3 regions of the Saccharopolyspora sp. NPDC047091 genome follow, and region 1 is predicted to be linked to each of the others. Evidence: riboswitches for the same ligand, from Rfam matches in the RefSeq annotation. Region 1 holds a riboswitch; each other region holds the start of a gene.
What was found. A riboswitch is a leader RNA that binds a small molecule or an ion and turns the genes downstream of it on or off. The one in region 1 is predicted to bind thiamine pyrophosphate.
Positions count from the first base shown of each region.

Region 2: linked by a shared signal. The riboswitch ahead of thiO (glycine oxidase ThiO) and the one ahead of ABZ805_RS15305 (thiamine ABC transporter substrate-binding protein) in region 1 are both predicted to bind thiamine pyrophosphate.
Region 3: linked by a shared signal. The riboswitch ahead of thiD (bifunctional hydroxymethylpyrimidine kinase/phosphomethylpyrimidine kinase) and the one ahead of ABZ805_RS15305 (thiamine ABC transporter substrate-binding protein) in region 1 are both predicted to bind thiamine pyrophosphate.

Region 1 covers NZ_JBEYUS010000030.1:9,893-17,566, forward strand. Annotated here, with positions in the region: gene ABZ805_RS15265 (NADPH-dependent oxidoreductase) at 1-342, opposite strand, end outside; gene ABZ805_RS15270 (acetyltransferase) at 746-1,204, shown strand; gene ABZ805_RS15275 (helix-turn-helix transcriptional regulator) at 1,235-2,122, opposite strand; gene ABZ805_RS15280 (alpha/beta hydrolase) at 2,312-3,232, shown strand; gene ABZ805_RS15285 (DUF2255 family protein) at 3,396-3,782, shown strand; gene ABZ805_RS15290 (DUF6157 family protein) at 3,861-4,292, opposite strand; gene ABZ805_RS15295 (FAD-dependent oxidoreductase) at 4,734-5,699, shown strand; gene ABZ805_RS15300 (4a-hydroxytetrahydrobiopterin dehydratase) at 5,769-6,062, opposite strand; TPP riboswitch at 6,132-6,242, shown strand; gene ABZ805_RS15305 (thiamine ABC transporter substrate-binding protein) at 6,289-7,335, shown strand; gene ABZ805_RS15310 (iron ABC transporter permease) at 7,332-7,674, shown strand, end outside.
Region 2 covers NZ_JBEYUS010000049.1:12,472-20,145, forward strand. Annotated here, with positions in the region: gene ABZ805_RS20130 (S1 family peptidase) at 1-983, shown strand, start outside; gene thiE (thiamine phosphate synthase) at 1,076-1,750, opposite strand; TPP riboswitch at 1,814-1,919, shown strand; gene thiO (glycine oxidase ThiO) at 1,909-3,024, shown strand; gene thiS (sulfur carrier protein ThiS) at 3,012-3,212, shown strand; gene ABZ805_RS20150 (thiazole synthase) at 3,214-3,975, shown strand; gene ABZ805_RS20155 (FUSC family protein) at 4,043-6,010, opposite strand; gene thiD (bifunctional hydroxymethylpyrimidine kinase/phosphomethylpyrimidine kinase) at 6,307-7,170, opposite strand; gene thiC (phosphomethylpyrimidine synthase ThiC) at 7,320-7,674, opposite strand, start outside.
Region 3 covers NZ_JBEYUS010000015.1:22,191-29,864, forward strand. Annotated here, with positions in the region: gene ABZ805_RS09730 (hypothetical protein) at 1-1, shown strand, start outside; gene ABZ805_RS09735 (hypothetical protein) at 16-420, shown strand; gene ABZ805_RS09740 (polysaccharide pyruvyl transferase family protein) at 641-1,774, shown strand; gene ABZ805_RS09745 (hypothetical protein) at 1,800-1,976, opposite strand; gene ABZ805_RS09750 (TenA family protein) at 2,263-2,982, opposite strand; gene thiD (bifunctional hydroxymethylpyrimidine kinase/phosphomethylpyrimidine kinase) at 3,002-3,889, opposite strand; TPP riboswitch at 3,883-3,978, opposite strand; gene ABZ805_RS09760 (lipoyl domain-containing protein) at 4,011-4,241, opposite strand; gene ABZ805_RS09765 (hypothetical protein) at 4,563-4,844, shown strand; gene ABZ805_RS09770 (hypothetical protein) at 4,920-5,651, shown strand; gene ABZ805_RS09775 (hypothetical protein) at 5,700-6,089, opposite strand; gene ABZ805_RS09780 (hypothetical protein) at 6,258-6,473, shown strand; gene ABZ805_RS09785 (AMP-binding protein) at 6,545-7,674, shown strand, end outside.

The DNA of each region.
Region 1 (7,674 bases):
GCGCGACATGTCGGCGACCCAGAGGAGCACGGTCGGGGCGTCGGCGACGAAGTCGTAGCCGCCGCCGTCCGTGCGGGCGCTGCGGGTGAGCCTCGCCAGCTCGCGCTTGGTCTCGGGCTCTGAGATCGCGACGACGCTCCACTGGTGCAGGTTCGAGGAGGTGGACGCCGACTGGGCGGCGGCGACGATCGTCTCGAGCGCCCCCTCCGGGACCGGCTCATCGGTGAAGGCCCGCACCGAGCGGTGGGCGAGGAGGGCTTCGACCTGCTGATTCCACAAGATCGTGGCGGGAGTGGGCTGCTCCCCGTAGCGGGCGCGCAGGAGTGCATCGTGCTTCGGCATGCTCACGGTCCTTCTTTCCGAATCGGATTCGGTTACGTCAACTCGCTGCGCACCCGTGGCATTCCCGGCTCCGCGGCCCGGGAGGCAGGACCTCGCGCACACGACGGGCGCGTGCTCGTCCGGCGCACGGGCCGGGTACGCGTTGGCGACAACACGCTCGCTGCACGGCTAAGGTCCACGGACGTCGCGGGGCCGGATCGACTCGCTCGCTCCGCTGCGAACCGAACGACGAGACCGCATCGGATGCGCACGGCTGGGGAGGACATCGCTGACGTGTGGGTCGTCCTGGCACCGCACCGAGCACGCTGGATCACCGGGCAGGTTCGGCACGTGCTCCGCGGCCTGAGCACCTGGTTCTCCGCATCGGAATCCGGGCGAACTCCGCTGCACCGCGCAGGTCGTCGTGGCTGAGCCGACGATCCGCGACTCGACGGGGCCCGAGGAGTACTCGGACCTCGTGCGGATCTGGCGCAGCGCCGTCGACGCCACCCACGCGTTCCTCGATCCGCGGCACCGCGCCGAGATCGAGGAACTCCTGCCCGCGGAACACTTCCCGCAGGTTCGGATCAGCGTCGCCGAGCTCGGGCACGTGCCGGTCGGGTTCGCGGGCACGTCCGGCGGCAGCCTGGAGATGCTGTTCGTCGACGCGGCGCACCGCGGGCGAGGAGTCGGCCGCGCCCTCCTCGCGCACGCGGTGGCCGAGCTCGGGGTGATGTCCGTGGACGTCAACGAGCAGAACGCGCAGGCCGTCGGGTTCTACCTCCGGCACAGGTTCGCGATCACCGGGCGCAGCGAGCTCGACGACGAAGGTCGGCCGTACCCGCTGCTGCGGATGTCCCGCGACGGCCGAGCGGCGCCCTGACCGGTGGCGGCCCGGTCCGGCTCGCGCGGGTCAGGGCAGCCGGGACGGGGTGGGCGGTGCGGTGGTCCACGCGGCGAGCAGCTGGAGCCGTTCGGCCGTCGCCGAAGCAGGCTCCGCGATGTAGGCGGACAGGACGATCGACGGTGCCGAGTCGATCGTGAGCTGCTCGAATCCCAGGTCGAGGTGGCCCACTTCGCGGTGGTCGATCGCCTTGCTGCCGTCGCGGAGCCGCCCGACGTCGTGTCCCGCCCAGCGGGTGCGGAAGTCCTCGCTGCGGGTGGAGAGCTCCCCGATGAGCCCGGTCAGCTGCTTGTCGTGCGGCGTGGCCCCGGCTTGGACGCGCAGCATCCGCACGCAGGCGCTCGCGGCGTCGTCCAGGTCGGTGTAGAAGTCTTCGGCCGCCGGGTCGAGGAAGACGAACGCCGCCATGTTCGGCGGGGTGGCCGCGGAGCTCCTCGTCGGGCTGTCGTAGACGACGGAGAACAGGGCTCGGCCGAGGGCGTTCGCCGCCACGACGTCCAGGCACCTGTTGTGGGCGAGCACCGGGGTCTGGGGCATGGCGTCCATGAGCAGCCGCACCCGTTGCGGAACCGTCCGGGCCGGTTTGGTCCGCTTGCGGGCGAGTGCGGGGCGCCGCGCGGTCCGCGCGAGGTCGTAGAGGTACCCGGTCTCGTCGGAGGTGAACCGCAGGGCTCGGGCGATGGAATCCAGGACGTCGTCGGACACGCCGGTCAGGTCGCCCTTCTCGATCCGGGTGTAGTAGTCGACCGACACCCCGGAGAGCATCGCGACCTCCTCGCGGCGCAGGCCGGGCACGCGCCGGATGCCGGGGAGCGAGGGCAGTCCCGCCACGTCCGGTGTGATCTTCGCGCGTCGGGTGGCCAGGAAGTCCCGCACGTTCTCGTCCTTCGACGCCATGCCCCGAGGCTAGGTGCGCCCGCCGCCCCGATCCAGGCTCTGGTGGAACCCCGGAAGCCCTGGTCGAGGGGGTTCCGGCCGAACCTGCCGCACCCGCCGAACGGCTCCCACAGTGGAGGGCGTCCGGTGCAGCCGGGTCCGCCGGGAGCCGGCCGGACGCGCTGCACGGCGTTTCACCGGAGGAGGATCGTGAGCGAGAACATCGAGATCGAGACCCGCAACGGCTACGGCACCACGTTGGCCGCGGTCATCAACTTCCCACCCGAGTTCGACGAGGCCGAGGAGTACCCGGCGATCGTCGTCTCCCACCCGGGCGGTGGTGTGAAGGAGCAGACCGCGGGCACCTATGCGAGAGAGCTCGCTGAGAACGGGTTCGTGACCGTCGCCTACGACGCATCGTTCCAAGGCGCGAGCACCGGCAGCCCCCGGCAGTTGGAGAACCCGCACGTCCGCACCGAAGACGTCAGCGCCGTGGTCGACCACCTGACCACCCTGCCGTACGTGGACGAGGAGCGGATCGGCGCGATGGGCGTCTGTGCCGGAGCCGGGTACACCGCGAACGCGGCGATCAACGACCCGCGCATCAAGGCCGTGGGCACCGTGAGCATGGTCAACGTCGGCCAGATGTTCCGCAACGGCTGGGACGGCTCGGTCGCCGCCGCCGATGCGGCACCGGCGCTGGACCAGGCCGCCCGAGCGCGGACCACCGACGCCACCGGGCGGGGCGAGGACAACCGGTTCCCGCTCGCGCCGATGAACAGGGAGGACGCGCCGAACCCCGAGCTGGAAGAGGCGTGGGAGTACTACCACACGCCCCGCTGCGAACACCCCGCCGCGCCGGGCTGGATGACGGCGCGCAGCCTCAGCCAGATCGTCACCTACGACGCCTTCCACGAGGCCGAGGTCTTCCTCACCCAGCCGCTGCTGCTCATCGCGGGCAGCGATGCCGGTTCGAAGTGGATGAGCGACGACTTGCACGAGCGGGCGGCGAGCGCGGACAAGTCGCTCCACGTCGTGGCGGGGGCGAACCACATGTCGCTCTACGACGGCGAGAAGGAGGTCGCCGAAGCGGTCGCCCAGCTGGTTCCGTTCTTCTTCGGCACGATCTGACGCATCGACTCGGGGCGCGGCGCCGGGGTGCGCGTGTCGCGCACCGCGCGGAGCCGCCACCGGACCCGGTGCGGGCACGAGCCGACGCGTGCACCCCGGCGCATCGATCACGGAAGTCGGCACGCGGAACCGGACATCGCGGCCGCAGGGCCGCCGAACACGAGTGCGGAGACGTGGGCCGACTGGAGACGAACCGGGCTGTATCAACGCGGAGATCTGTTCCACCGTCGGAGCGACCCTGCCCGACGGCACCACCCCGAAGACCGTGGACATCTGGTCGGTGCCCGTGGGCGGTCGGATCTTCATCCGCTCCTTCAACGGCACCCGGGGCAAGTGGTACGGGCCCGCGCTGGAGACCGGGCGGGGACGCATCTCCGCCGGAGGAGTGCGGAGGAGCGTGCGTTTCGCCGCTGTTCCCGCTGATGACGAGGAGACCAACCGGGCGGTGGACGCCGCGTTCCTCGACGAGTACTCCGACAGCCCGTATTCGGTGACGATGTCGACCGAGCCCGTGCGCCGGAACACCCTCGAGGTCGTCCCCGTGGACTGAGCTCACGGGCAGGGGCGGTCTCCCGGGATGCGCCCCCTGCCCGCTCGCCGAGGGCGCGGGCCGGTCGGGTCGGGGAGGTCAGGCCCGGGTGCTGCGCAGCGCCTTGGTGCGGGTGATCGGTTCGCCCGACTCTCCGGTGCGCCGGCCGGAGGTGAACTCCGCGTACTCCGGGCCGTCCACGGCGTACAGGGCCAGGCGGCCGCGGGCGTCGGCGTGGATGCCCCAGCCGTAGCGCTTGCCCAGCGGCGAGGAACGCAGGCAGGCCCTGCTCCGCGCGAAGAACTCCCGGCGGGCGTCCGCCCGCTCCTCGTCCGGGATGGCGGCCCGGTCCGCGAAGACGGTGAAGATGACGTCGCCGGACGTGAACTCGTACGGGTGCTCGGTGATCAGCCGGTAGGTGCGCGCGGCGACCGACGGCGCCTCGGCGTTCAGCGGGGGCACCGTCGCGGTGGTGACCGGGCAGTCCTCGGCCACCTCGATGAACGTGTTCGTGCGATCGACCCGTTCCATGGCCGGAACGGTACGCCGGGGGACCGACGTCGGATGGGGAAGCGGCCGCTCCTCGAATCCGGTCCTCCTCGCCTCGGACCGCGATCGGCTGACCCCCGATCGATGACGAACACCGGGCGAACGCGATTCTCCGACCCGCCGCCCCCTCCGCTCGGGCACGTCCGGGTGAAAGGCGGGCGGGGCCGGTAGCGCAGCGCGGCCCGCCGCGAACCGTCGGCGACGCACCCCGGAGCAACGGAGTCGCACGCCGTGACCAGGCGATTTACGTTGTGCGCATGCAGCACATCACCCTGATCTGCGGAGACTGCAACGGCAAGGGGTGCAGCAACTGCGGCGGCACCGGAACGATCACCATCGTCGAGGACTAGGGCCGCGCCGAGCGCCCGCGAACCCCGCCCCGAGCAGGCCGTGCGCGACGGGGAACGCTGCTAGCGTGCCGAAATGGCCGCCAACGGGACCGTTCTGGTCATCGGATCCGGGGTGATCGGGCTCAGCACCGCCGTGGTCCTCGCCGAATCCGGCGTGCCGGTGCGCGTCCGCACCGACGAACCACCCGCCGACACCACCTCCGCCGTCGCCGGCGCGATCTGGGGTCCGGCACTGCTGCAACCCGCCGCTCGGGTGCGCAAGTGGGTCGCCGACACCTACCACCGGCTGGTCGAGCTCGCGGCCGACCCGGACAGCGGGGTGCACCTCGCCACCGGGCGGATGGCCGCGCGCGTCGACCTCGGCGACCAGCTGCCGCCCGAAGCGCTGCTGCTGCCCGACCTGCGCCCCTGCACCGCCGACGAGCTGCCCACCGGATTCCGCAGCGGTTACCGGGCGACGCTCCCGTTGATCGACATGCCGCGCTACCTCGACCACCTCACCGGCAGGCTCCTCGCCGCGGGCGGCGAACTGCTGATCAGCCCGGTGTCCTCGCTGGCCGACGCCGCGGGCGAAGCCGACCGCATCGTCAACTGCACCGGCGTCGGCGCGCACGAACTCGTCGGCGACCCCGGGGTGCGCCCGGTGCGCGGACAGCACGTCATCGTGCGCAACCCCGGCATCACCGAGTACTTCGTGGAAGTCGGCGCAGGCCCCGAGTTCACCTCGTACGTGCCGCACGGCGACCACGTCGTGCTCGGCGGCGTCGCGCGCGAGCAGGACTGGTCCCGCACGCCCGACCGCGAGGACGGCGCCGCCGTGCTGCGCCGCTGCGCGGACGTCGAACCGCTGCTCGCCGGGGCCGAAGTGCTCGGCGCCACCGTCGGACTCCGCCCCGGCCGCGACGCCGTCCGCCTCGAAGTGGAGCGGTTCGGCGGCGCCACCGTCGTGCACGACTACGGGCACTCCGGCTGCGGCGTCTCGCTGTCCTGGGGCTGCGCCGCCGAAGCCGCCGAACTCGTCCTCCACCCGACGCGCTGACCGGGCGGGGCGGCAGCAGCGGAGCCGGCTCCCCGCGCAACGGCAGCCCGCGGCCCAGGTCGGCGCGGCTCAGGCCAGTGCGTCGACCACCCCGTCGATCTCCTCGGCCAGCGTGAAGTCCTTCGCGGTCAGACCACCCGCCGAATGCGTCGAGAGGGCGAACACGACGGTGCGCCACCGGATGTCCAGATCCGGGTGGTGGTTCTCGCTCTCCGCGATCTCCGCGACCCGGTTCACGGCCTGGATGGCCTGCGGGAAGCTCGCGAACTCCACGCTCCGCACGATCGTGGTGCCGTCCTGGGCCCACTCCGGCAGGCGGGACAGCGACTCGGCGACCTGGGTGTCGTTCAGCAGTTCGGTCATGCCCACATGGTGGTCGTCGGACGGCCGGAACGCGACCGTCGACCCCCGGCCCGGTGGTGGCACGTAGACTGCCGTCGCCACGGGAGTCCAGCGCGCTGGGCTGAGAGGAGGGGCGAATCCCCTCGACCGTCCGCACCTGAACCGGATCATGCCGGCGCAGGGAGGTGTCGCGATCAGCTCGAGTTCGCACGCGTGGCCGAGACCGGTGTGCTACTCGGGAGGACCGTTGAACCCCTTACTGCGCTGGGCCGCGGCACTCGCCGCAGCCGCGCTCACCACCGGATGTTCGCTCATCGGGAGCTCCGGCGAGGACACCGCGGCGCGCACCGTCACCCTCGTCGCGCACGACTCGTTCGTCGCCGACCCCGCGCTGCTCGCCGACTTCGAGAAGCGCAGCGGCATCCACCTGGAAGTCCGCAACAGCGGCGACGCCGGAGAGCTGACCAACAAGCTGGCGCTGTCCCAGGCCGCCCCGCTCGGCGACGTCGCCTACGGCGTCGACTCCACCTTCGCCTCCCGCGCGCTGCGCTCCGACGTGTTCGCCCCCTACCGGCCCGCCGCGGCCGACCGCGGACCCCAGCGCTACGCCCAGGGTGGGCAGGACCGGCTCACCGCCATCGACGTCGCCGACGTGTGCATCAACATCGACCCCGCCTGGTTCGCCGCGCACCGGCTGCCGGAACCGGCGACGCTGCAGGACCTCACCGACCCGCGGTACCGGAACCTCACCTCGATGCCGGACCCGACGACGTCCTCCCCGGGGCTGGCGTTCCTGCTCGGCACCATCGACGCCTTCGGCGAACCCGGCTGGCAGGACTACTGGCGTGCCCTCGACGCCAACGGCGTGCGGCTCTCCTCCGGCTGGGAAGAGGCCTACAACCAGGACTTCTCCGGATCCACCGGGCAGGGACCGCGGCCCATCGTGCTGTCCTACGCGTCCTCGCCCGCCGCCGAGGTCGACGACAGCGGAGCGCCGCGCACCAAGGCGCTGCTCGACACCTGCTACCGGCAGGTCGAATACGCGGGCGTGCTCACCGGCGCCGCGGACCCGCAGGCGGCGCGAGAAGTCGTGGACTTCCTGCTCTCGCCCGAATTCCAAGGCCAGGTCGCCGACCAGATGTACGTGTACCCCGCGCTCGACGGGGTCGCGCTGCCGAAGGGGTGGACGGCGAGTGCACCGCTGCCGCCGCGGCCCAGGGAACTGCCCGCCGACGAAGTGGAGAACAACCGGGACCGGTGGGTCGAGCAGTGGCGGACGCTGGTCCGGGGATGACCGGCGAACTCCGGCGCCGGGTGCCGGTGGCGCTGGCCGCGGTGCTCGTCCTCGGCTTCCTCGGGGTGTTCTTCGCCTGGCCGGTCGCGGCGATCATCGGGCTCGGCGTGCGCGGCGACGTCGGAGCGGTGCTGGCCGAGCCGTCCACCTGGCGCCTCGTCGGCTTCACCCTCGGCCAGGCCGCCGCGTCCACCGCCGTCGCGCTGCTCTGCGGACTGCCGCTCGCGTACGTGCTCGCCCGGCTCGTCGTGCCCGGCAAGGGACTGCTGCGGGTCGCGGTGACCGTGCCGTTCGTGCTGCCGACGATCGTCGTGGGCATGGCGTTCCGGGCGCTGTTCG
Region 2 (7,674 bases), on a different contig from region 1:
AGCGCGACTTCGGCCTCACCGCCGACCAGGCGCAGGCCCGGCTGCACAGCGAGGCCATCGCCAACACCGCGGACCGGACGCTGCGCGGCGTGCTCGCCGACTCGTTCGGCGGTTCGCGCTACGACGCCGGGCTCGGCAAGCTCGTCGTCGGCACCACCGACGCGAACCTGGCCGACGAGATCCGCGCCGCGGGCGCCGAGCCGAAGGTCGTCGAGCACAGCACCAAGCAGCTCGCCGGTGTCGTGGACGGCCTCAACACCCGCCAGGCGCCGCAGGGCGTCACCGGCTGGTACCTGGACTCGGCCGCCAACTCGGTCGTGGTCACCGCCGCCGAGGGCGCCGGTGCGGCCGCGAACGAGTTCGTGCACTCCACCGGGGTGGACGCGCAGGCCGTGCACGTCGTCGAGTCCGCGGAGGCACCGCGCATCCTCGCCGACGTGATCGGCGGCAACGCTTACACGATCGAGAACTCCGCGCGCTGCTCCGTGGGCTTCTCCGTGGAGGGCGGCTTCGTCAGCGCCGGGCACTGCGGCAGCCAGGGCGACAGCACCAGCACCCCGTCCGGCACCTTCGCGGGCTCCTCGTTCCCCGGGGACGACTACTCCTACGTGGAGACCGCGTCCGGTGAGACCCCGCGCGGCCTGGTGAACGACTACGCGGGCGGCACCGTCAGCGTCGCCGGTTCGACCGAGGCCGCCGAGGGCGCCTCGATCTGCCGCTCCGGCTCCACCAGCGGCTGGCACTGCGGCACCGTCCAGGCCAAGAACCAGACGGTGAACTACGCCGAGGGCACCGTCACCGGGCTGACCCGCACCGACGCGTGCGCCGAGCCCGGCGACTCCGGCGGCTCGTGGCTGGCCGGTGACCAGGCCCAGGGCGTGACCTCCGGCGGGTCCGGCGACTGCACCAGCGGTGGCACGACCTACTTCCAGCCGGTCAACGAGATCCTGGACGCCTACGGCCTGACCCTGATCACGGGTTGATCGGGAGCCCGGTCACCGGGTGATGGCAGCCGGACGGGCTGCGTCTCAGCCCCACGAGACGCAGCCCGTTCGTCGTGCCGGGACCCGCCGGGTCAGGCGGACAGTCCGGCCTTGAGGGATTCGGCGGCGGCGCGCGGGTCGTCGGCCTCGGTGACGGCCCGGACCACCACGATCCGCTCCGCGCCCGCCGCGACGACCTCGGCGAGGTTGTCGTGGCCGACGCCGCCGATCGCGAACCAGGGCCTGCCGTGCCCGCGGTGCTCCGCGGCGTGCCGGACCAGCTGGATGCCCGCGGCCTCCCGGCCGGGTTTCGTCGGCGTGGTCCACACCGGCCCGGTGCAGAAGTAGTCCACGCCCGGTTCGGTCGCGGCCGCGTCCGCCTGCACCACGTCGTGCGTGGAGCGGCCCACCACCACCTCGTCGCCGACGATGCGCCGGGCCGTCGCCACCGGCAGGTCGTCCTGGCCGAGGTGCAGCACGTCGGCCTCCGCGGCCAGCGCCACGTCCGCGCGGTCGTTCACCGCGAGCAGCGCGCCGTGCCGCACGCACGCGTCCGCGAGCACCTCCAGCGCGGCGAGCTCCTGGCGCGCCTCCAGCGGAGCACCGCCGGGAGCCTTGTCCCGCAGCTGGATGATGTCCACGCCGCCGGACAGCGCGGCGTCGGCGAACTCCGCCAGATCACCCCGCTCCGCCCGCGCGTCGGTGCAGAGGTACAGCCGTGCGTCGGCGAGCCGCGTGCGGATGCCGACACCGTCCAATCCGGGCATGACCCCAGGGTAGTCCGCGGCCGGGCGGCGGCTGACCTCGCGCGGGCGGATGAGTACGGTGGTGGTGGTTGGCACGGGAGCCCGGGATCCGGGCTGAGAGGGGGCGCAGGCCCCGACCGTCGAACCTGATCCGGGTCATGCCGGCGCAGGGAGCGCAGATGCAGCAGCAGTCGGCCGTCACCGTCGTCGGTGGCGGGATCATCGGTCTCTCCGTCGCGTGGACGGCCGCGCGCGCGGGACACCGCGTGGAGGTCGTCGACGCGGGGGAGCGGCGGGCGTCGTGGGTCGCGGGCGGGATGCTCGCACCGGTCGCCGAAGCCGCGCCGGGCGAAGAGGAACTGCTGGAGCTCGGGTCCGAGTCGTTGCGCCGCTGGCCGTCGTTCGCCGCCGACCTGGCCCGCGAGTCCGGGCTGCCGTCCGGGCTGCGCCGGGAGGGCACGCTGGTGGTCGGCGTGGACGGTGCGGACCGCGCCGAGCTGGACATGCTGGCCGAACACCTGGCCGCGCTGGGCCGCACCGTCACCCGGCTCGGCGGCCGGGAGGTGCGGCGGCTGGAACCGTCGCTGGGGCCCGCGGTGCGGCGCGGCCTGGAAGTGCCCGGAGATCTGGCGGTGGACAACCGGCTGGCGCTGGCCGCGCTGCGGGCCGCGGCGGAGGCGGCGGGCGCCCGGTTCCGCGACGGCGCGGTGCGGCGGGTGCGGCCGGGCGAGGTGGAGCTGGATGCGGAGGTGCTGCGCTGCGACGTCGTGGTGATCGCCGCGGGTGCCCGCTCCGGTGACCTGCACCCGGCGCTCCGCGGCCGGATCCGCCCGGTCAAGGGCGAGGTGCTGCGCCTGCGGGCGCGCCCCAGCGCGGTGCCCCCACCGGCGCGGACCGTGCGCGGCCCGGTGCACGGCAGGCAGGTCTACCTGGTGCCGCGCGACGACGGCGGGCTCGTCGTCGGCGCCACCCAGTACGACGCGGGCTTCGACGAGGCCGTCACCGCGGGCGGCGTCCGCGATCTGCTGGCCGACGCGGAACGGCTGCTGCCGGGCATCGCCGAGTACGAGCTGCTCGAAGCCGTCGCCGGGCTGCGGCCCGGCACGCACGACAACCTGCCGGTGATCGGCGAACTGGAACCGGGGGTGCTGGCCGCGACCGGGCACCACCGCAACGGTTTCCTGCTCGCGCCGATCACCGCGGACGCGGTGCTGGCGGAGCTGTCGGGCCGCGAACCACCGGTCGCCGGACCGGTACCCGCAGGCGACGGAGGAGGTCGACCGTGCAAGTGGTGATCAACGGGGCGGAACGGCCCGTGCAGGCGGACGCGACGCTGGCGGCGGTGCTCGCCGAGTTCGGCGTGCCCGAGCGCGGGGTCGCGGTCGCCGTGGACGGGACCGTGGTGCCCAGGGCGAACTGGCGGGCGACGGAGCTCCGCGACGGGGCGGCCGTCGAAGTGCTCACCGCCGTGCAGGGAGGCTGACGTGGACGACGCGCTGGTGATCGCGGGCCGCGAGTTCGGCTCCCGCCTGATCACGGGGACCGGGGGAGCGGCGAACCTGTCGGTGCTGGAGCGGGCGCTGCTGGCGTCCGGCACCGAGCTGACCACGGTGGCGATGCGCCGCGCCGACGCCGGAGGACGCACGGGTGTGCTGGACCTGCTGCACCGGCTCGGCATCGAGGCGCTGCCGAACACCGCGGGCTGCCGCACGGCGGCGGAGGCGGTGCTCACCGCGCAGCTCGCCAGGGAGGCGCTGGAGACGAACTGGGTGAAGCTGGAGGTGGTGGCGGACGAGGACACGCTGCTGCCGGATCCGGTGGAGCTGCTCGACGCGGCCGAACAGCTCGTCGACGAGGGCTTCGTGGTGCTCGCGTACACCAACGACGACCCGGTGCTGGCGACCCGGCTGGAGGACGTGGGCTGCGCGGCGGTGATGCCGCTGGGTTCGCCGATCGGCACCGGGCTGGGCATCCGGAATCCGCACAACATCGAGATGATCGTGTCCCGCGCGTCGGTGCCGGTCGTGCTCGACGCGGGCATCGGCACCGCGTCGGACGCGGCGCTGGCGATGGAGCTGGGCTGCGACGCGGTGCTGCTGGCCAGCGCCGTCACCCGGGCCCAGGACCCGGAGCGGATGGCCGCCGCGATGCGCGCCGCGGTCGAAGCGGGCCGCCTCGCGGTCGGCGCGGGCCGCATCCCGCAGCGCTTCTGGGCGCGGGCCTCCAGCCCGGACCTCGCGCGGTGAACCGAACCGCCGCGACGTGACACGGCCCGCCCGACCTGCCTGGTCGAACGGGCCGCGCACCTGGTGATCAGCGGATGCGGAGCCGTTCGGTCCGCACGAAGTTGATCGTGTAGCTCTTCCACGGCTCGTTGCCGAGGGTCTGGTCGATCGCCGCGCGGGCGTGCAGCGCGTTCTCCACCAGCGAGCTGGCCAGCAGTTCCGTCTCGGGTGCCCCGGCGGACTGGATGTCCGGGATCTTCGGGTTGCTCCGCCCGCTGAGCAGCTGGTCCACCGCCTTGAGCGCGGGCACCGCCACCGCCAGCTCGTCCTCGGGCCGGAACGCCAGCGTCGCCACGTCCTGGCGCAGCGCGTCGAGCGCGATCGCCGCGGCCCGCGTGGTCTGCGGGTCCTCGTCCGAGTCCGGTTCGTCCAGCAGCGCGGGCATGCCCAGCAGGTCCTGGGTCCGCCGCAGCGCCAGCACGTGCGCGGACTGCATGGCGGCGCGGACCTGGTGGCCCTGCCCGGCGGCCCGCACGCTGCGCAGCAGCTCGGACACCGACCACACGGTGGACCGGATCGCCCCGCGCACGTCGGGCACCATGCTGCTGGGCAGCACGATGAAGCTGATGTAGCCGACGCCGAGCGCGATGGCCGCGCCGACGGCCGTGTTGGAAGCGAAGCTGATCGCGATGTTCGCGAGCGGCCGGTCCAGCCGCATCGCCTGGTCGACCACGGTCACCACGATCAGCGAGCTCAGCAGCACCTGGTAGTCGGTGCGCAGCCGTTCCACGCCGAGCAGCATGCCCACGACGACCACCGGCACCAGCAGGTACACCCCGGGCAGCAGCGTGATCAGCGCGGCCAGCACCACCACGCCGAGCACCGCGCCGCCGGTGCGTTCCAGCGCGCCGTTCATGCTGTCCCGCGCGGCGGGCGCGAGCACCACGTACAGCGCCAGCAGCAGCGTGGACGCGGACGGGTCGTCCAGCAGCAGCACGATCACCATGCCGACGGCGACGGCGAGCGTGCAGCGCAGCGCGTGCCGGAACAGCGAGGACCGCAGCGACAGGTGCGCCTTGATGCCGCCGATGGCGCGCTGGCGGCGGCCGCCGGGCGCGGGCGGGCTGGCGGCGAACTCGGTGCGCTGCACGACGGCGCCGCGGATGCGGTCGAGTCCTTCGTTCATGCCGCGCACCGCTTCCGGCAGGTCCTGCCTGCCGCCCGCGGCGACGACGGCCTGTGCCGGGTCGACGCGGGCCATCGCGGGCAGCCCGGTGCAGGCGCGGGAGCGCACCGCGCGGGCGAGTTCGGCGGCGACCAGGTCCGCTTCGACGACGATGCGGTGCAGCCGTTCCGCTTCGATCCGGTCGGCCCGCTGGGCTTGGGCGAGCAGCGTCTCGCGGGCGGCGCGGAACCGGGCCGCCCCGGCGAGGACCTGCCCGAGCCAGGTGCTCGACCCGTCGGCGCGCCAGGCGCTCGCGGCGATCTCCAGCACGCCCGGCCCCGGTTCGAGCAGGGTGCGGGCCACGGCGTGCCGGGTGGCGCGGGTCGGGTCGCCGATGCCGATGAGCACCCGCAGCACCAGCGCGAACGCGGCGCCCGCCCCGGTGGACAGGAACAGCATCCAGGCGGGTTCCCCGGAGCCGATGCCGGTGGTGGTGGCCACGAGGGTGGCGGCGGCGAAGGTCTGGCCGCTGACCCGGTACTGCTCGCCGATCGCGGGCAGCATCCCGGAGCCGAACACGACCACCGCCACGAGCAGCCCGGCGAGCACCGGCATCGCGTCGAGCAGCGGCCCGATGGCCATCACCAGCACCAGCGCGGGCCCGAACCAGGCGAACCGGTGCAGGTCGGAGCGCAGCGACCGGCCGCCGGCGGCGACCAGCGCGAACACGGCGGTGAGCCCGCCGATGAGCGCGGGGGTGCGCAGATCCAGCAGCCAGCCGACGGCGGTGGCAGCCACCGCGGTGACCAGCACCGCCATCGCGTATTGGCGTCGTCTGAGGTCGGGGGCACCGGCCTCGGTGTTGAGCCCGGCGAGGAGCCGGTCCTTCATGGTCGTCCACCCGGGTGCTGCCACGGCGGTCGCTTCGCTCCTGACGTTCTCGGTGCCTGTGCGGGACGGGCGCAGCGCGCGCGGCGCCGTCGCTCGGGAGCGCGGCGGGGGCTGCAGGCCTCACGCACTATGTCGACGGGACCCGCCCGGTGAGTTACCCGCGCGGGCCAAAATCACCCGATTCGGTATCTCAAGCTCGTTCGCGGCGGGTCCGCTGGGCCATTCGCGCGGTTGCCGCGCAGCGCTCGTGCCCGGCGACGGTACCGAGCGTGATCCGATCACCGGAACGACCCCGGTCAGATCGAGCGCGGGCTCACCCGCCAGAACGTCGAGACCGGCCCGACCCCGGCGCCGAGCGGGTAGGCGTGCTCGACGCTGCGCGTCACGAACCGCTTGCCCGCGGCGACCGCGTCCGGCATCGCCGCGCCCTTCGCCAGCGCCGCGGTGATCGCCGAGGCGAACACGTCGCCCGCGCCGTGCGTGTGCACCGTCGAGTAGCGCGGCCCGGGCAGCGGGATCGCGTCGGTCCCGTCGAACAGCAGGTCCACGCACTCCGGATCGTCCAGCAGGTGCCCGCTCTTGATCAGCACCCAGTCCGGGCCGAAGTCGTGCACGGCCTTCGCCGCGTCCAGCAGGTCGTCCCGGCTGCGTGCGTCGATGCCGGTGAGCAGCCGCACCTCGTCCAGGTTCGGCGTCACCAGCGTCGCCCGCGGGAAGGCCTCGTCGCGCAGCGCGTCCAGCGCGTCCGGGCGCAGCAGCGGTTCCCCGCTGCGGGACGCGGCGACCGGGTCCACGACGAACGGGGTGCGGCGGCCGCGGCCGATGCCGTGCTCGTCGCAGGCGGCGAGCACGGCCTCGATGGTGGCGGCCGAGGACAGCACCCCGGTCTTCGCCGCGTCCACTCCGATGTCGGTGGCGACGGCGCCGATCTGCGCGGCGACCGTCTCCGGCGGGATCTCCACGAGACCGGTGACGCCGACGGTGTTCTGCACGGTCACCGCGGTCACGGCCGTCATGCCGTGCACCCCGCAGGAGAAGAACGCCCGCAGGTCGGCGTGCATCCCCGCGCTGCCGCCGGAGTCCGATCCGGCGATGGTCAGCGCCGTCGGCGGAGCCGTGTCGTGCGCGGGTCGTTGCAGGTGGGCGGGCGTCTCGTGCATCCGGCCCATGCTACGACCCTCTCCCGGCGTCGATCCGGCCCGTGCGGAACCTGCCGATGCGAAACACCGGAGCACCGCCCACCGCGTCCGGAAGCGGGTGAACGGACCGTTCGTCCGACCGGATGGGACGAACGGTCCGTTCACTCCGATCAGCTCACGATGGGGAGGTAGACCTCGCCGCCGGAGCCGGTGAACTCCTCGGACTTCTCCCGCATGCCCTCCTCGATCGCCTCGACGCTGGTGAGGCCGTGTTTCTCGGCGTAGTCGCGCACGTCCTGGGTGATCTTCATGGAGCAGAACTTCGGCCCGCACATCGAGCAGAAGTGCGCGGTCTTCGCGGGTTCCGCGGGCAGCGTCTGGTCGTGGTACGCCTTCGCGGTGTCCGGGTCGAGCGCCAGGTTGAACTGGTCGGTCCAGCGGAACTCGAAGCGCGCCTTGGACAGCGCGTCGTCCCACTCCTGCGCCCGCGGGTGCCCCTTGGCGAGGTCACCGGCGTGCGCGGCG
Region 3 (7,674 bases), on a different contig from region 1:
ATTCGGAGCGAGTACGTGGAGCTAGTCGTCTTGTCCTTCGCCGGCGGCGCGGTGGTCGCCGCCCTGCTCTTCTGGCCGCTGCTGCGCCGGGCCCGCACGCACGCGGACGGGCCGCCCACCGGCAAGCACGCGCTGCGCGCCCCGCGGGCCACCGCCCCGGCGGCCGCCGCCGGGACCACGGCCACCGCGCGGCCCGCCACCGGCGAGGCCGACGCCGAACCGCACCCCATCCCCCGCCAGGAGACGGCCGCGGACCGCGCCACGGAACCCGTCCCCGACGAGCCCGCCACCGGCAACGAGCTCGGCGTCACCGTCTCGACGCTGCCGACGGCGCTGTTCCACGAGCACTACGAGGCGAAGTTCCGCCGCACCCGCGACCGCATCGACCGGCTCCGCGACCAGCTCCACGAGCAGAACTGACCGCACGCCCCACGGCGGCAACGACTCGGTGATATCACCGAGTCGTTGCCGCCGTTCCTGTTGCGCGCGCACCGGGTTGCGGCCGACCGGAGCAGCGCGCCGCCGCCGAACGCGCCCCCGCGCGGCCGCCGCGGATGCCTCCGAGCGGGACCCACCGCACCGTGTTGTTAGGTTCGGCGCCTACCGCGCCCAGCCGCGAACCCGAACGGTGGAGAACCCAGTGTCGAGTCCCGCAACGCCCCCCACGCTGTACCTGGTCGCCACGACCGGGAATCCGAACTACGGCGACGAGCTGATCGCCGCGACCTGGCTGAAGTACCTCGCCCAGGTCGCCCCGGACAGCGAGGTGTGGCTCGACTGCCCCAACCCCGGCCCCAGCGAAGTACTGCTCGGCCACCTGCACCCGCACGTCCGGTTCACCGACACGCTGTGGCGGCTGTGCTGGTCGGCGCCCTCCGACGAACCGTGGGAGGTGGCGTCGTTCGTGCAGCACGCCATGATCAACCCGGGGCTGGCGCCGCACTGGCTGGCGGGCATCGAGCTCGCCGCGCGCGCCGACCTGGTGCACATCATCGGCGGCGGGTTCATCAACTCCATCTGGCCGCGGCACTACGGGCTGCTGGCGGGCGCGGTCGCCGCGGTGCGCCGCTCCGGCGGGCGCGCCGTGATGACCGGGCAGGGCCTGTGGCCGACACCGGAGGAGGCGCGCCCGCTGGTGCGCAACCTCGCCTCGCAGTTCGAGCTGATCGACGTGCGCGACGAACCGTCCGCCGAACTGCTCGACTCCGCGGGCCAGCTCACCGCCACCGGCGACGACATGTTCTTCGGCATCGCCCCCGAGCTGTACCGCACCGACGACCTGCGCGACGTGATGATCTGCCTGCAGTCGGACCTGCTGGACGTCACGGTGCCCGCGCTGGCCGGGTTCCTGCTCGACACGCTGCGCGCCTGGGACGTGCGGCCCGAGCAGGTCGGCGTCATCGAAGGCATCCCGCGGGTGGACCGCGAGGTGTTCGCCCTCGTCGAGCACGACCTGCCCGGCGCCCGCTTCTACCCGTTCTCCGAGATCATGGACCACGGGCTGCCCGCGGCCGCCGGCCAGCGCTGGCTGTCGACCCGGTTCCACATGCACCTGATGGCCGCGGCGGCCGGGGCGCACGGCGTCGCCGTGTCGATCAACTCCGGGTACTACACGAACAAGCACCGCTCGCTGATCCAGCGCGGCTCCGGCTGGGGCCTCAGCGAAGGCCTCCAGGTGCCGCCGCAGCCGCAGGAGGGCGGCTACGAGCGGTCGACGCTGGACGCGCTGCAGGAGGCCAAGTCGAAGCTCGCCTGGTCCATCTACGGGGACTGAACCGCCGAGCCGGGCGGCGACGCGATCAGGCCGCCGCCTGCCCGGTCTCGCAGGTGCCCTCGGCGCGGGGCCGCAGCACGTGGATGTCCGCGGACGATGTCTCAGGCTCCGTCTCCGCCTGGGCGGACTCGGCGTCCGCCCGGCGGTCGGCGATGTAGAAGGGGGCTGCGGCCAGCACCGGCACCAGCATCCCCGCCAGCATGATCAGAATTGAAGTCCCCGTACTCAAGGCCACCGAACCCCGCGCGGTGGGAGGCGGACCCCCCACGACCGAACACGCCGAACGAACGTGTCGTTTGCCTCATCGTCGTGGCTGAGGGTGTTCGTTAACACGGTCCGAAAGTGCTCCTGATCACGCTGCTCGCGAGCGCCCCCACCACCGCTGACCACCCGCGGCACCGCCCCCGTCGCGCGCGGGCGGCCGTTGCGGAGGGTGATCGGATCGGGCGGCCCGCCGACGTGCGAAAACCGTGCCGCCGCAACGACTTTCACCGCGGGATCCACCGCGCCGTCGGCCACTGCTCGAGCCGCCAGGCGCCGTCCCAGAACATCCACTCGTACTCGCTCGCCCGGGTGAACGCGGCCAGCATCCGCTCCCGCACCGGTTCGTCGGCGGCGGCCGCCGCCCGGTCGGTGAGCTCGCGGGCCGCCAGCACCGCCTCGGCGAACTCCTCGTCGGCGTAGGTCTCGATCCACCGGCGGTACGGGTGCGCCGACGCGTCGCCGACGGCGGCGAGGATCTCGCTGCCCACGTGCTGGTACACCCAGAAACACGGCAGCACCGCCGCCAGCAGCACCGGGTACGGGTCCACCAGCGCGCTCGCCCGCAGGAACGAGGTGTAGGCGGTGCACGACGGCGAGGTGACCACGCCCGCGCCCGCCAGATCGTCCGCGGACAGCCCGAACTCCTCGACGTAGCCCGCGTGCAACCGGCGTTCCTCCACCAGCGCACCCCGCGCGGCCCCCGCCAGGAACGCCGCGTCCGCCGGATCATCGGACCGGGTCGCGGCCGCGGACAGCGCCTGCGCGAACGCGATCAGGTAGCGGGCGTCCTGCACGATGTAGAACGCGAACCGCTCCCGGTCGAGGGTGCCGTCGGCGAGCGCCGCGTTGAACGGGTGCGCCACCACGGCCCGTTGCAGCTCGGCGGTGCGTTCCCAGGCCTTAGCGCAGAAACCGCCCGCGGGCGGATCGGGCAACCTGCTCATGATCTCCGCTCCTCCGATCTCACCACCAGCGGTGGAAGTGGTGCACGGGCCCGTGCCCGCGCCCCACGTCGAGGCGCTCCGCGGCCCGCAACGCCTCGGTCAGGTACTCCTTGCCGTCGCGCACCGCGCTCGCCCAGTCCGGCCTGCGGGGGCGCAGCGCCGCGATGGCCGCCGACAGCGTGCAGCCGGTGCCGTGGTCGTTCGTGGTGTCGATCCGCTCGCTGCGCAGCCAACGCACCTCCCCGTCGCCGCGGAACAAGTCGGCGCTCGCCGGTTCCGCGCGCAGGTGCCCGCCCTTGAGCAGCACCTGCTTGGCGCCCAGGTCCGCGAGCCGCTCGGCCTGCGCGGCCATCCCGGCCGAGCCGGTGATCTCCGGTTCGCCCAGCAGGTCCGCCGCCTCCGGCAGGTTCGGGGTGATCAGGTCGACCCGCGGCAGCAGCTCGTCCCGCAGCACCGCCACCGCGTCGTCGGCGAGCAGCCGGTGCCCGCTCTTGGCGACCATCACCGGATCCAGCACCACGTGCGGCGGGGCGTAGCGGTCCAGCACGGCGACCACCGCGCGGATCACCTCGGCGTTCGCCAGCATCCCGATCTTCACCGCGTCCACCCGCACGTCGTCGAGCAGCGTCGCCAGCTGGGCGGTGACGAACTCCGGCGGCACCTCGCGGACCTCCGCGACACCGGTGGTGGTCTGCGCGACCAGCGCGGTCACCACGGACATGCCGTAGGCGCCGTTCGCGGAGAAGGCCTTCAGATCGGCCTGGATCCCGGCCCCACCGCTGGGGTCGGTGCCCGCGATGGTCAGCACGTTCGGGATCCGCCCGGAGCCGGACCGGGCGGCACGAGTGGTCTGGTCAGCAGGGCCGGTCTGGGCAGGACGGCCGGTCTGGGCAGCACGAGTGGTCACGTCGGTGACGTCCCTCCGCTAGCACGAACTAGGTCAGGTTCGACGGGTCTGCTCTCAGCCCGGTCGCCCGGGCACCCCGCGTCACTGGCCCCAACCTAGCAACGGGCGTCAACCCGGCGGTTCACTCGACGAGGCCGATGATCGCGCCCGCGGTGAACCGCTCCCCCGCCCTGCCCTGCCGCCACAGCGTCCCGCTCGCCGGGGCGCGCACCGTGCGCGGCGTTCCACCGGTCAGCACTTCGGCGACCGGGGCGCCGCTGCGGACCCGGGCGCCGTCCCGGACCAGCCAGCGGGTGAGCGAACCGGGTTCCTGCGGATCCTCGGGCGGACGTGGGAAGTGCAGGTCCGTCACGGCCGCGCCTCCTCTTCCGCTCGACTCGTCCGCGGACGACGAGCGCGGAGATCGGCGATCAGCATGATCGGTGATCCTTCTCACCACAAGCAGATCTCGGGCTCGGTTCGCTGGGTCGAGCGGCGCAGCAGCACGTCAGCGGCGGGGTCAGACCGCTGGGCCGAACAGTCGCTCTCACACGATCGGAGCAGCGCAGCCGGCGCCAGCCGCCGCTACGCGAATGCAACGTGGCAGCTGGTCGTTCCGTCTAGAGTTCGAGATCCGGCCAGTGGACCGAAGCCGGACGAACTGCGCCCGCGGGTCGTCCTGACAGGTATGGGGGTGGGACGGCACATGTTCCCCGATCAAGAGCACGTGTGGTGGATCGTCGGAGCGGGCAAGCGCCTCCGGCACGCGATCACGGTGCGCCCGGGCGCCAGACCCGCCGGGGATCCGGTGCAGACCCTCTGCGACACGACGATCAAGCTCCCGCACGAGACCTGGCCGGCCACCAAGGAACCGTCGAGCCGCCGCATCACGGAGCGTTGCGCGGAGTGCGAGCGGGCCGTGGACGAACAGCTGGAACGTGACGGCGATCTCGTCGTCACCACCTGGGACGCGTAGGCGCGAGGGAAGTCACACCGCCGACAGCTGATCGCCTAGTGAGGCGACCCTGCGTGGCGGATTAAAGTTGACGCAATGGACACCACTGCCGACGCCCCTCAGTCCGCCCGCTCCCGCCGCTCCACCCGGCCGGATCCGGCGGAGGTCTGGGCTCCGCTGGCCGGTCTCGCCGACGCCGCAGCGCAGGGCGGGACGTCCGGAGCCGTCGCCATCACCCGCGGGTTCGACCGCAACAGCAGGCTGCGCGCCAAGGCGCTGCGCGATCTGCTGGAGGAGCGCGGGGTCGCGGCCATCGAGATCACCCCGGCCGTGGGCAGCGAGCGGCTGCTCGCCGACAGCGAGATCACCTCGGTGGTGAACCTGATCGGCGCCGGTTCCTGGCAGCCGTACCGGCTGGCCGCGAAGCTGCGCGCCCCGCTGCTGGCCGTGCGCGGCGACGAGACGGGCGGGCCGGAGTCGCGGGACGTCATCGGCGTCACCGCGTCCGAGGACCGGCGCGACGTCGCCCTCTCGCACGTCGCGGTGCGCCCGGAGACCGAGGGCCAGGGCAGCCTGATCGTCACCGCCGACGGCGAGCCGGTCTCGGTGCCGGGTGGTTCCGCGGCGATCACGCTGCACGAGCAGCGGCTCGAGGTCCGGCTCGCGGGCCCGGACTTCGCCGAGCAGACCTTCGCCGCCACCGAAGTTCAGGTGGAGACCGCGGACGCGCCGCACCGGCTGGTGCGGGACGAGCTGCCGATCGCCGACTTCGAGGGTGCGCTGACGTTCACCGCCGAGCCGGGCGCGCTGACGGTCCGCCCGGTCTGACCGGTTCCCCCGCGCGGCCCCGCTCGACCGGGGCCGCGGGGAACCCGTTCACAGCACGCGGTTCAGCAGCGCGACCAGCGCCGCGAGCACCACGCCCACCAGCGCCAGCGTGAGCGGGGCGAGGGTGCCGGGGTTCAGCGCGTTGAACAGCGTCCAGCAGAGCACGAGCAGCGCCACCAGGCCCAGCAGCCCGATCATCGCGGCCATCAGCGGCCGGTGCCGCGGCAGCGCGCGCAGGTTGCCGCGGGCGACCGGCGTCATCCGCTGGTACGTGATCCACACCGGCAGCGCCACGAGCGCCACGACGAGGACGCCGAACAGCGAGTCGGCCCGGCTCGGGCCGTGCCCGAGACCGAGCAGCAGACCCAGCACGCCGACCGCGAGCACCAGCAGCACGCGGTGCAGGGTGCGCCACAGCAACCTGTCGTAACCAGCCATGATCGCAGTCTCCCAGGGCCGCTCCGACCGGCGGCGGAACCCCGCGGGCAACCTCCCGGTGGAAATTCCAAGATTAATCAGGCGAACACCCGTCACGTCGGTGATCCTGAGTCGTCTTACTACCGGAGGACGTACCGGACGAACGTCCCGCGAGGGAGGGGAGGTCGCGTGACCGACAACGAGCAGTGGCAGGTGAGCTGCCGCGATGTGGCTGGCCGGCGGCGGAACATGGCGGTGTACGTGAACCAGGGCAACGTCGTGGTCGTCGCACCGCCCGGGGAGACCGCGGTGCTGGCACCATTGGAGGCGGGCCGCCTGCGGGCCGCGATCCGGGAGGCCGTGGTGTCGGCGGCGGCACCGGAACACCCCGTTCCGGACCGGTGAGCCCTTCCCCCGCGTCGTCCCCCGAGGCATTATCTACCGATGAGTAGCTAAATCGGAGGAGACGCGTGGCGATGTTGCGACGGCCGGCGATACGGACACGAGGCGAGGCGGCGAAGGCGGCCGTCCGGGCCGGGGCGGATCGCCTCGCCCCACCGCTGCAGACGCTGTGGTTGCTGACCCGGCAGGGCGTCGTCCGCCCGATGCGCCCGGACAAGCTGCTGCGCATCGTCTTCGCCTGGCGGCGCTGGGGCGTCACCCCCGCGCTGGGCTACGCCGTCGCCGCGATCCGGCACCCCGACCGGCCCGCCGTGATCGACGAGCGCGGCGCGCTGAGCTTCCTCGAACTGGAGCAGCGCACCACCCGCCTCGCCCGCGGGCTGCGCGCCCGCGGCATCCGGGACACCAGCCGGGTCGCGGTGCTGTGCCGCAACCACCACGGGCTCGTCGAGACCATCGTGGCCTGCGGCAAGATCGGCGCCGACGTGGTGCTGCTCAACACCGGGCTGCGCCCGCACCAGATGCGCACCGTGCTCGAGGAGCAGCGCGCCGACCTGCTCATCGCCGACGTCGAGTTCGTCGAGGCGCTGCCCGACCTGGAGCTCGACGTGGTGCTCGCCTGGACCGAGGGCACCACCCGCAAGGCCACCCTGGAGCACCTCATCGGCAGCTCCGCCACCGGTACGCTGCCGCGCCGCCCCCGGCACGCGCGGATCATCGTGCTCACCTCCGGCACCACCGGCGCCCCGAAGGGCGCCCGCAGGCCCGCGCCGCCCGGGGTCGGCCCCGCGGCGACGATCATGTCCCGGATGCCGCTGCGCGCCGGGGAGCGGATCATGCTGGCGGCGCCGATCTTCCACACCTGGGGCCTGGCCGCGTTCCAGCTCGGTTCGGCCATCGGCGCCACCCTGGTGCTGCGCCGCAAGTTCGAGCCGCAGCAGGCGCTCGCGGCCGTGCAGCGGCACCGCGCGACGGCGCTGTTCGTGGTGCCGGTGATGCTGCAGCGCATCCTGGACCTGCCGCGGGAGGCGATCGAGCCCTACGACACGTCGTCGCTGCGGATCGTGGCCGCCAGCGGTTCGGCGCTGCCTGCCGACCTCGCCACCCGCTTCCAGCGCGTGTTCGGCGAGGTCCTCTACAACTTCTACGGCTCCACCGAGGCGTCGTGGGTGAGCATCGCCACGCCGCGCGAGCTCGCCGACTC